2 regions of the Streptomyces sp. cg40 genome follow, and region 1 is predicted to be linked to the other one. Evidence: predicted binding sites of a transcription regulator. Region 1 holds the regulator's gene; the other holds the start of a gene.

The links. Region 1 encodes HspR, which represses chaperone genes until heat shock. Its sites were predicted from a motif close to TTGAGNNNNNNNNNCTCAA; they were not measured.
Region 2: dnaK (molecular chaperone DnaK) is a predicted target of HspR. The motif match lies at 3,026-3,044, and genes of this name have one in related genera.

Annotation. Positions count from the first base shown of each region.
Region 1 covers NZ_CP190128.1:5,846,045-5,850,095, reverse strand. The annotation lists gene ACQHII_RS26120 (sugar ABC transporter substrate-binding protein) at 1-950, opposite strand, end outside; gene ACQHII_RS26115 (heat shock protein transcriptional repressor HspR) at 1,232-1,681, opposite strand; gene dnaJ (molecular chaperone DnaJ) at 1,687-2,874, opposite strand; gene grpE (nucleotide exchange factor GrpE) at 2,923-3,585, opposite strand; gene dnaK (molecular chaperone DnaK) at 3,582-4,051, opposite strand, start outside.
Region 2 covers NZ_CP190128.1:2,127,614-2,131,664, forward strand. The annotation lists gene narJ (nitrate reductase molybdenum cofactor assembly chaperone) at 1-390, shown strand, start outside; gene narI (respiratory nitrate reductase subunit gamma) at 387-1,109, shown strand; gene dnaK (molecular chaperone DnaK) at 1,106-2,980, opposite strand; gene ACQHII_RS09420 (OsmC family peroxiredoxin) at 3,096-3,521, opposite strand; gene ACQHII_RS09425 (vWA domain-containing protein) at 3,575-4,051, opposite strand, start outside.

The DNA of each region.
Region 1 (4,051 bases):
CTGTCCACCGAGTCGCGGGTGAGGGCGTCGAACTCGATGTCCCTGCCCTGCACCTCGGCGACGGCGATCTTCGCAGCGGCCTCGGCCAGGTCGGGGTAGGGCTTGTAGACGCTCATGTACTGCTCGCCGGTCACGATCCGCTGCACGGCGGTGAGTTCGGCGTCCTGGCCGGTGACGGGCGGCATCTTCGTCACGCCCGCCGCCTTCAGGGCGTCGATGATGCCGCCGGCCATCGCGTCGTTGGCGGAGTACACCGCGGCGATGTTGTCCTTGCCGAGCTTGTCGATCGCCTTGGTCATCTCCGACTTGGCGATGTCCGGGTCCCAGGCCTTGGTGTCGTAGCTCGCGGCGACCGTCACCTTGCCCTGGAGTTCGGACAGCGCCCCCGCCTTGAACACCCCGGCGTTGGGGTCGGTCGGCGAGCCGTTGATCATGACGACCTTGTCGGAGGTGTCGACGTTGCTGCCGAGCGCCTCGACCAGGGAGCGGCCCTGCACCTCGCCGACGAGTTCGCCGTCGAAGGAGACGTACGCGTCGATCGGGCCCTCGGCCAGGCGGTCGTAGGCGATGACCGGGATGCCGGCGGCCTTGGCCTTCTTCACCATGGGCAGGATGAGGTGCGAGTCGACGGAGTCGAGGATGATGATGTCGACCTTCTGGTCGATCATCTTCTGCATCTGCTTGTCCTGGACGCTCGCGACACCGCCGGCGTTCTGGTACTCGGCCTTGCCCTTCTTGTCGGTGAGTTCGCTGACCGTCGACTTGATGATCGGGAAGTCGAACTCCGCGTACCGCGTGTTCGTCTTCTCCGGCATCAGGACGCCCACCGTGATGTCGTTGCCCTTGGCCGGGGTGGCGTCCGAGCTGCTCCCCGACGAGGAGAGCACGCCACAGGCGGCCAGGGGCAGGGCCAGCGAGGACGCGGCCACGGATATGGCGATACGACGCATTGGTGAGCTCACTTCTGGTGCCGTCCGGACGTGGGCGCAGCATTGCAACCCAGGTGACTGAAAAGCCAACGCGGCTGCGGCCACCGGCGTCAAGCGGAACTACTTAACGAGATGGCAACACCACGTTCCGTTTGGTATGTGGAGACGTTGCGGAATCCCATCCAAACGCTCTTTACCGACCCTCCACTCAACGGGAGTTCATGAGTGGGCAAAGATCGCACAACCGGCAAGGGGCCCGGAGGCGGGTGAGCCTCCGGGCCCCTGCACGGTTTGTCGGTGCGTCAGTCCGAGGACTGCCGCTTCGGCCGCCACACCACCAGCGCGCTGGTCTGCTGGACCTCCTGGTACGGGACCAGGTCCCGGCGGTAGGAGGCGTGCACGGCGGCCTCGCGCTGCTGGATCGCCGCCGCCGCTCCGTCGACCGCCGCCTGGAGTTCGGCGACGCGCTGCTGGAGCGCCACGACCTGGTTCTCCAGCTCGATGATGCGCTTGATGCCGGCCAGGTTGATGCCCTCGGTCTGCGACAACTGCTGGACGGTGCGCAGCAGTTCGATGTCGCGGGCCGAGTAGCGCCGGCCGCGCCCGGCCGTGCGGTCCGGGGAGACCAGGCCGAGGCGGTCGTACTGGCGCAGCGTCTGCGGGTGCAGACCGGAGAGCTGGGCCGCCACCGAGATGACGTAGACCGGGGTCTCCTCGGTCAGCTCGTACGGGTTGCGTCGACGGCCGTCCATCTCTGTCATGCTCCCTTCGCGGCCTGGAACAGCTCCGCCCGCGGGTCCTCGCCCGCGGTGGCCTCTCTGTACGCCTCAAGCGCGTCACGAGCATTCCCCGTGACGTCCTTCGGGACACTCACCTCGACGGTCACGAGAAGGTCTCCCCGGGTGCCGTCCTTGCGGAAGGCGCCCTTGCCGCGGGCCCGCATGGTGCGGCCGTTGGGCGTGCCCGGCGGCAGCTTCAGCGTCACCGGGGGTCCGCCCAGGGTGGGCACCCTGACCTCGCCGCCGAGTGCCGCCTCGGCGAACGTCACCGGGACCGTCACCGTGAGGTTGTCGTCCTTGCGGCCGAACACCGGGTGGGCGTCGACGTGCACCATGACGTACAAGTCGCCCGCGGGACCGCCCCGTTCGCCCGGCGCTCCCTTGCCGCGCAGCCGGATGCGCTGGCCGTCGGTGACCCCCGCGGGGATCCGGACCTGCATGGTCCGCGAGGACTTGGCGCGCCCGCTGCCCTTGCACTCGGCGCACGGGTGCTCGGCGATCAGGCCCCGGCCCTTGCAGTCCGGGCACGGGTCCGTGAGCGAGAAGCCGCCGCCGGAGCCGCGCGCGACCTGGCCGGTGCCGACGCAGGTCGGGCACACGCGCGGTGTGCCGTTCTTGTCGCCGGTGCCCGAACAGGCCTTGCAGGGCTGCTGCGAGGACATCCGCAGCGGGACCGTGGCCCCTTCGATGGCCTCCGTGAAGCTGAGCGTGACCTCGGACTCGATGTCCTGGCCGCGCCTGGGCTGGGTCCGGGTCGTGCCCGCGCCGCCCCGGTTGAACAAGCCGCCGAACACGTCCCCGATCCCGCCGCCGAATCCGCCGGCACCCCCGGCGCCGCCGCCCTGTGCGCCGCCTCCGAAGAGGTCGCCCAGGTCGAAGTTGAAGTTCCCGGCGCCCGCGCCGCCCGGCCCCGGGCGGAAGCCGCCGTTGCCGAACAGCGCGCGGGCGTCGTCGTACTCCTTGCGCTTCTTGGGGTCACCGAGGATGTCGTTGGCCTCGGAGATCTCCTTGAAGCGCTCCTCGGCCTTGGCGTTGCCCTTGTTGGCGTCCGGGTGGAACTCGCGGGCGAGCTTGCGGTACGCCTTCTTGATCTCGGCCTCGGTGGCGTCCTTGGGCACGCCGAGGACCTTGTAGTAGTCCTTCTCGATGAAGTCCTTGGTACTCATCCTCGACGTCCCTCCTTCCGCCCGGTGTCTGCCCGCCCGGTGTGTGCGTCAGCCCTCCTCAGGGCCGTTGTCCTTCTCGTCGCCGGCCTCGGACTCGTCCTCGGCCTTGACCGCCTGCGCACCGGGCTGCGGTTCGGCCACGGCCACCCGCGCGGGGCGGATGGTGCGCTCGCCGATGCGATACCCGGGCTGGAGGATCGCCACGCAGGTCGTCTCGGTGACGTCCGGCGCGTACGAGTGCATCAGGGCCTCGTGGATCGTCGGGTCGAAGGGCTCGCCCTCCTTGCCGAACTGCTGCAGTCCCATCTTCGCGGCGACGGTCTCCAGTGACTCCGCCACGGACTTGAAACCGCCGACGAGTTCCCCGTGTTCCCGCGCGCGGCCGATGTCGTCGAGGGTGGGCATCAGCTCGGTCAGGAGGTTCGCGACGGCGATCTCCTTGACCGTGATGCGGTCCCGCTCGACCCGGCGGCGGTAGTTCTGGAACTCGGCCTGGAGCCGCTGGAGGTCCGCCGTGCGCTCTTCGAGCGCCTTGCGCACCTGGTCCAGCTGGGCCGTCAGACCGGCGATCTGTGCACTTGATGCGTCCCCGGCCGGGGCCGCCCCCTCTCCCGGAGAGGAGGAGGCGGCGGCCTGCGGCTCGGCGTCGTCGGGGGTGGCGCCGGAGGGGACGTCGGGCTTCTCTTCGAAGCCCGGGGTCTCCTCCGTCACGCGGCACCGTCCTTGCGCTCGTCGTCCACGATCTCGGCGTCCACCACGTCGTCGTCCGCCTTGGGCGCCTCGGCACCCGGGGCGTCGCCGCCCGCGGCCTGGGCGGCCTGGGCGTCGGCGTACATGGCCTGGCCGACCTTCTGCGAGACCGCGGCGACCTTCTCGGTGGCGGTGCGGATCTCGGCGGTGTCCTCGCCCTTGAGCGCGGCCTTCAGCTCCTCGACGGCGGCCTCGACCTCGGTCTTGACCTCGCCGGGGACCTTGTCCTCGTTGTCCTTGAGGAACTTCTCCGTCTGGTAGACGAGCTGCTCGCCCTGGTTGCGGGACTCGGCGGCCTCGCGGCGGCGGTGGTCCTCGTCCGCGTACTGCTCGGCCTCCTGGCGCATGCGGTCGACCTCGTCCTTCGGCAGCGAGGAGCCGCCGGTGACGGTCATCTTCTGCTCCTTGCCCGTGCCGAGGTCCTTCG
Region 2 (4,051 bases), 3.7 Mb from region 1:
CTGCGGGAGTTCGTCGACCACGCGGCCCTGACCCCGCCCCAGGAGCTCGCCGCGCACTATGTGCAGGTCTTCGACTTCAAGAACCGGCACAGCCTGTACCTGAGTTGGTGGCACGACGGCGACACCCGGCGGCGCGGGATGTCCCTGGTCCGCTTCAAAGAGCTGTACAGGGCGCACGAATTGGAGTTCACCGGCGAGGAACTGCCTGACTTCCTGCCCGCCGTCCTGGAGTTCACGGCCCGCACCGGCAACCTCGACCTCCTCCGCGAGTACCGCGGCGCCCTGGACCAACTCCGCGCCCGGCTCGCCGACTTCGGCACGCCGTACGCGTCCGTCCTGGACGCCGTCTGCGCCACCCTGCCGCCCGCACCCACGGAGGCACGCCGATGAGCACGTTCCTGTGGGGCGCCCTGCCCTACCTCTCCTTCGTCCTCCTCGTCGCCGGCCTGTTCTGGCGCCACCGCTACGACAGGTTCGGCTGGACGACACGTTCCTCCCAGGTCTACGAGTCGAGACTCCTCAACATCGCCTCCCCTGCCTTCCATTACGGCATCCTCTTCGTCCTGGCGGGCCACTTGGTGGGCCTGTTCGTCCCCGAGTCGTGGACGCGCTCGGCCGGCATCAGCGAGCACGTCTACCACCTGTTCTCCCTCTACGGCGGCACCGCGGCCGGTGTCCTCGCGGTCGGCGGGATCCTGCTGCTGCTCTACCGGCGCCGTACGAACGCACCCGTATTCCGGGCGACCACGGTCAACGACAAGCTGATGTACGTCGTGCTGCTCGCGGCGATCGCGATGGGCATGGTGGCGAAACTGACCCACGCCTCCGGCGACGGCTACAACTACCGCCGGTCCATTGCCCCTTGGGCCCGCAGTCTGTTCACGCTCCGGCCGCGGACCGAGCTGATGGCGGGCGTGCCGGTGCTGTACCAGGTGCACGCGGTGATCGGCATGGTGCTGATCGCGCTGGTGCCGTACACCCGGCTGGTGCACATGTTCAGCGTGCCGGTGCAGTACCTGTTCCGCCCGTACGTGGTCTATCGCAGCCGCGACCCCAGGGAGTTGGGGCCGCGGCCGGAACGGCGGGGGTGGGAGCGGACCGGCAGTTAGGCCGCGCCGCCCTTCGGCTCGCGTTCGTCGTCGACGATCTCCGCGTCGACGACGCCTTCCTCCTCCTGGGGCGAGGCGTGTTCCGTGGGGGTCTCCGTCTGCTCCGTCGGGGACTGCTGGCCGGCCTGGGCGTACATCGCCTGGCCCATGCGCTGGCTGACGGTGGCGAGGTTCTCGACGGCGGCGCGCAGCTCGGCGGTGTCGGACTCGCCTTCGAGGAGGGTCTTGACCTGCGTGGCCGCCGCCGCGACCTCGGTCCGGGTGTCGGCCGGGATGCGTTCCTCGTTCTCGCGGACGAACTTCTCAGTCTGGTAGACGAGTTGTTCGGCCTGGTTGCGGGTCTCGGCGGCCTCGCGGCGCCTGCGGTCCTCGTCGGCGTACTGTTCGGCTTCGCGCATCATGCGGTCGATGTCGTCCTTGGGGAGCGCGGAGCCGCCGGTGACGGTCATCTTCTGTTCGCGGCCGGTGGCGAGGTCCTTGGCGGAGACGTGCATGATTCCGTTGGCGTCGATGTCGAAGGCGACCTCGATCTGCGGGACGCCGCGCGGGGCGGGCGGCAGGCCGGTGAGGTCGAAGACGCCCAACTTCTTGTTGTACGCGGCGATTTCGCGCTCACCTTGGTAGACCTGGATGCCGACCGAGGGCTGGTTGTCGGTGGCGGTGGTGAAGATCTCCGAACGCCGGGTCGGGATGGTCGTGTTGCGTTCGATGAGCTTGGTCATGATGCCGCCCTTGGTCTCGATGCCCAGGGACAGCGGGGTGACGTCGAGGAGGAGGACGTCCTTGACGTCGCCGCGGATGACGCCGGCCTGGAGGGCGGCGCCGACGGCCACGACCTCGTCGGGGTTGACGCCCTTGTGCGGGTCCTTGCCGGTGAGTTCCTTGACGAGGTCGGTGACGGCGGGCATGCGGGTCGAGCCGCCGACGAGGATGACGTGGTCGACGGCGGAGAGCTTGACGCCGGCGTCCTTGACCGCCTGGTGGAAGGGGGTCTTGCAACGGTCCAAAAGATCGGCGGTGAGTTCCTGGAACTGGGCGCGGGTGAGCTTCTCGTCGAGGTGCAGCGGGCCGTCGGCGGAGGCGGTGATGTAGGGCAGGTTGATCGTCGTCTCGGCGGCCGAGGAGAGTTCGATCTTGGCCTTCTCGGCGCCCTCGCGCAGCCGCTGGAGCGCCATCTTGTCCTTGCCGAGGTCGATGCCGTACTGGCCCTGGAACTTCTTGGCCAGGTACTCCATGACCCGCTGGTCCCAGTCGTCGCCGCCGAGGTGGGTGTCGCCGTTGGTGGCCTTGACCTCGATGACGCCGTCGCCGATCTCCAGGAGGGAGACGTCGAAGGTGCCGCCGCCGAGGTCGAAGACGAGGACGGTCTGTTCCTCGCCGCGGTCGAGGCCGTAGGCGAGGGCGGCGGCGGTCGGTTCGTTGATGATCCGCAGGACCTTGAGGCCCGCGATCTCGCCGGCCTCCTTGGTGGCCTGGCGCTGGGAGTCGTCGAAGTAGGCGGGGACGGTGATCACCGCGTCGGTGACGTCCTCACCGAGGTAGGCCTCCGTGTCCCGCTTCAGTTTCTGCAGCACGCGCGCGGACAACTCCTGGGCGCGGTACCGCGTTCCGTCGATGGCGCCCGTGTCGGGGAACCGCCAGTCGGTGTTGCCCATGTGCCGTTTCACCGAGCGCGCGGTGCGCTCGATGTTGGTCACGGCCTGCCGTTTGGCGACCTCGCCGACCAGTACCTCGCCGTTCTTGGCGAAGGCCACGACCGAGGGTGTGGTCCTCGCCCCCTCGGCGTTGGCGACGACCGTCGCCTCCCCGCCCTCCAGCACCGCGACCACCGAGTTCGTGGTCCCCAGATCGATCCCGACCGCTCGTCCCATAGCCGTCCCCTTCCGCCAGGCGCTGCCCGATCTCCAGCACAAAACTTGAGTGGCGGAAAGTCAATGCCGCACCCGTTTTCCGAGTGCGGCATCGAGGTACGAGCGCGGGCCGGGGTCAGGCGGATTCGACCGTCAGTGTGATCGTCGTACCCGCGAGCGCCTGGCTGACCGGGCAGTTCTTCTTGGCGTCCTCGGCGGCGGCCGCGAAGCCGGCCGCGTCCAGGCCGGGGACCTCGCCGCGGACGGTGAGGTGGATGCCGGTGATGCCCTCGCCGGGCTGGAAGGTCACGTCGGCCTTGGTCTCCAGGCGAGTGGGCGGGGTGCCCGCGCCGGTGAGGCCGTGCGACAGCGCCATGGAGAAGCAGCTGGAGTGGGCGGCCGCGATCAGTTCCTCGGGGCTGGTCTTGCCGTTGGCCTCCTCGGCGCGCGACGCCCACGTCACCGGCTGCACCCCGATGCCTGACGAGTCGAACGTGACCTCGCCGCTGCCCTTGATGAGTTCGCCTTCCCAGACGGTGTGTGCGGTGCGCGTGGTAGCCACGGTGATTCCTTTCGACGCGGATGTCGTTCGGAGCCATCCGATCACATTCCGGTTCAACGCACCCGGAAGACCGGCCCACGCGGGGTGAACGGCAGGCGAGCGCCTTGTGGAATCAGATAGGCGTGCTCGCGCCGCACCCGCAGTACGTCGCACCAGCCGTCGGTGATGACGAGGACGGGCGCGCCCGGCGGGAAGTCGTTGGACCGGTGCAAAAGGTCGATCCCGGGCTGGAGCACGGTGCCGCCGCGCCCGTGCACCCGTACCCGGCCGGCGATGTCGGTGACCGGGACGTAGCCCGCGTCGTGCGGGGCCGCGTCGCAGAACACGACCCGGGCGGCCGGTACGTCACGGGCCTCCGCGTACGAGGCGATCGCGCCCAGTGCTTTGCCGAGGAGGGTGCGGTCCATGGAGCCGGAGGTGTCGAGGACGACGCCGAAGGTGCAGCGGGCGACCTCCTCGGGCGGGAACCAGTGCCCGGCGCGCGGGATGTCGGGGGTGGAGGACTGGCGGCGCGAGGGACGGGCGTACGA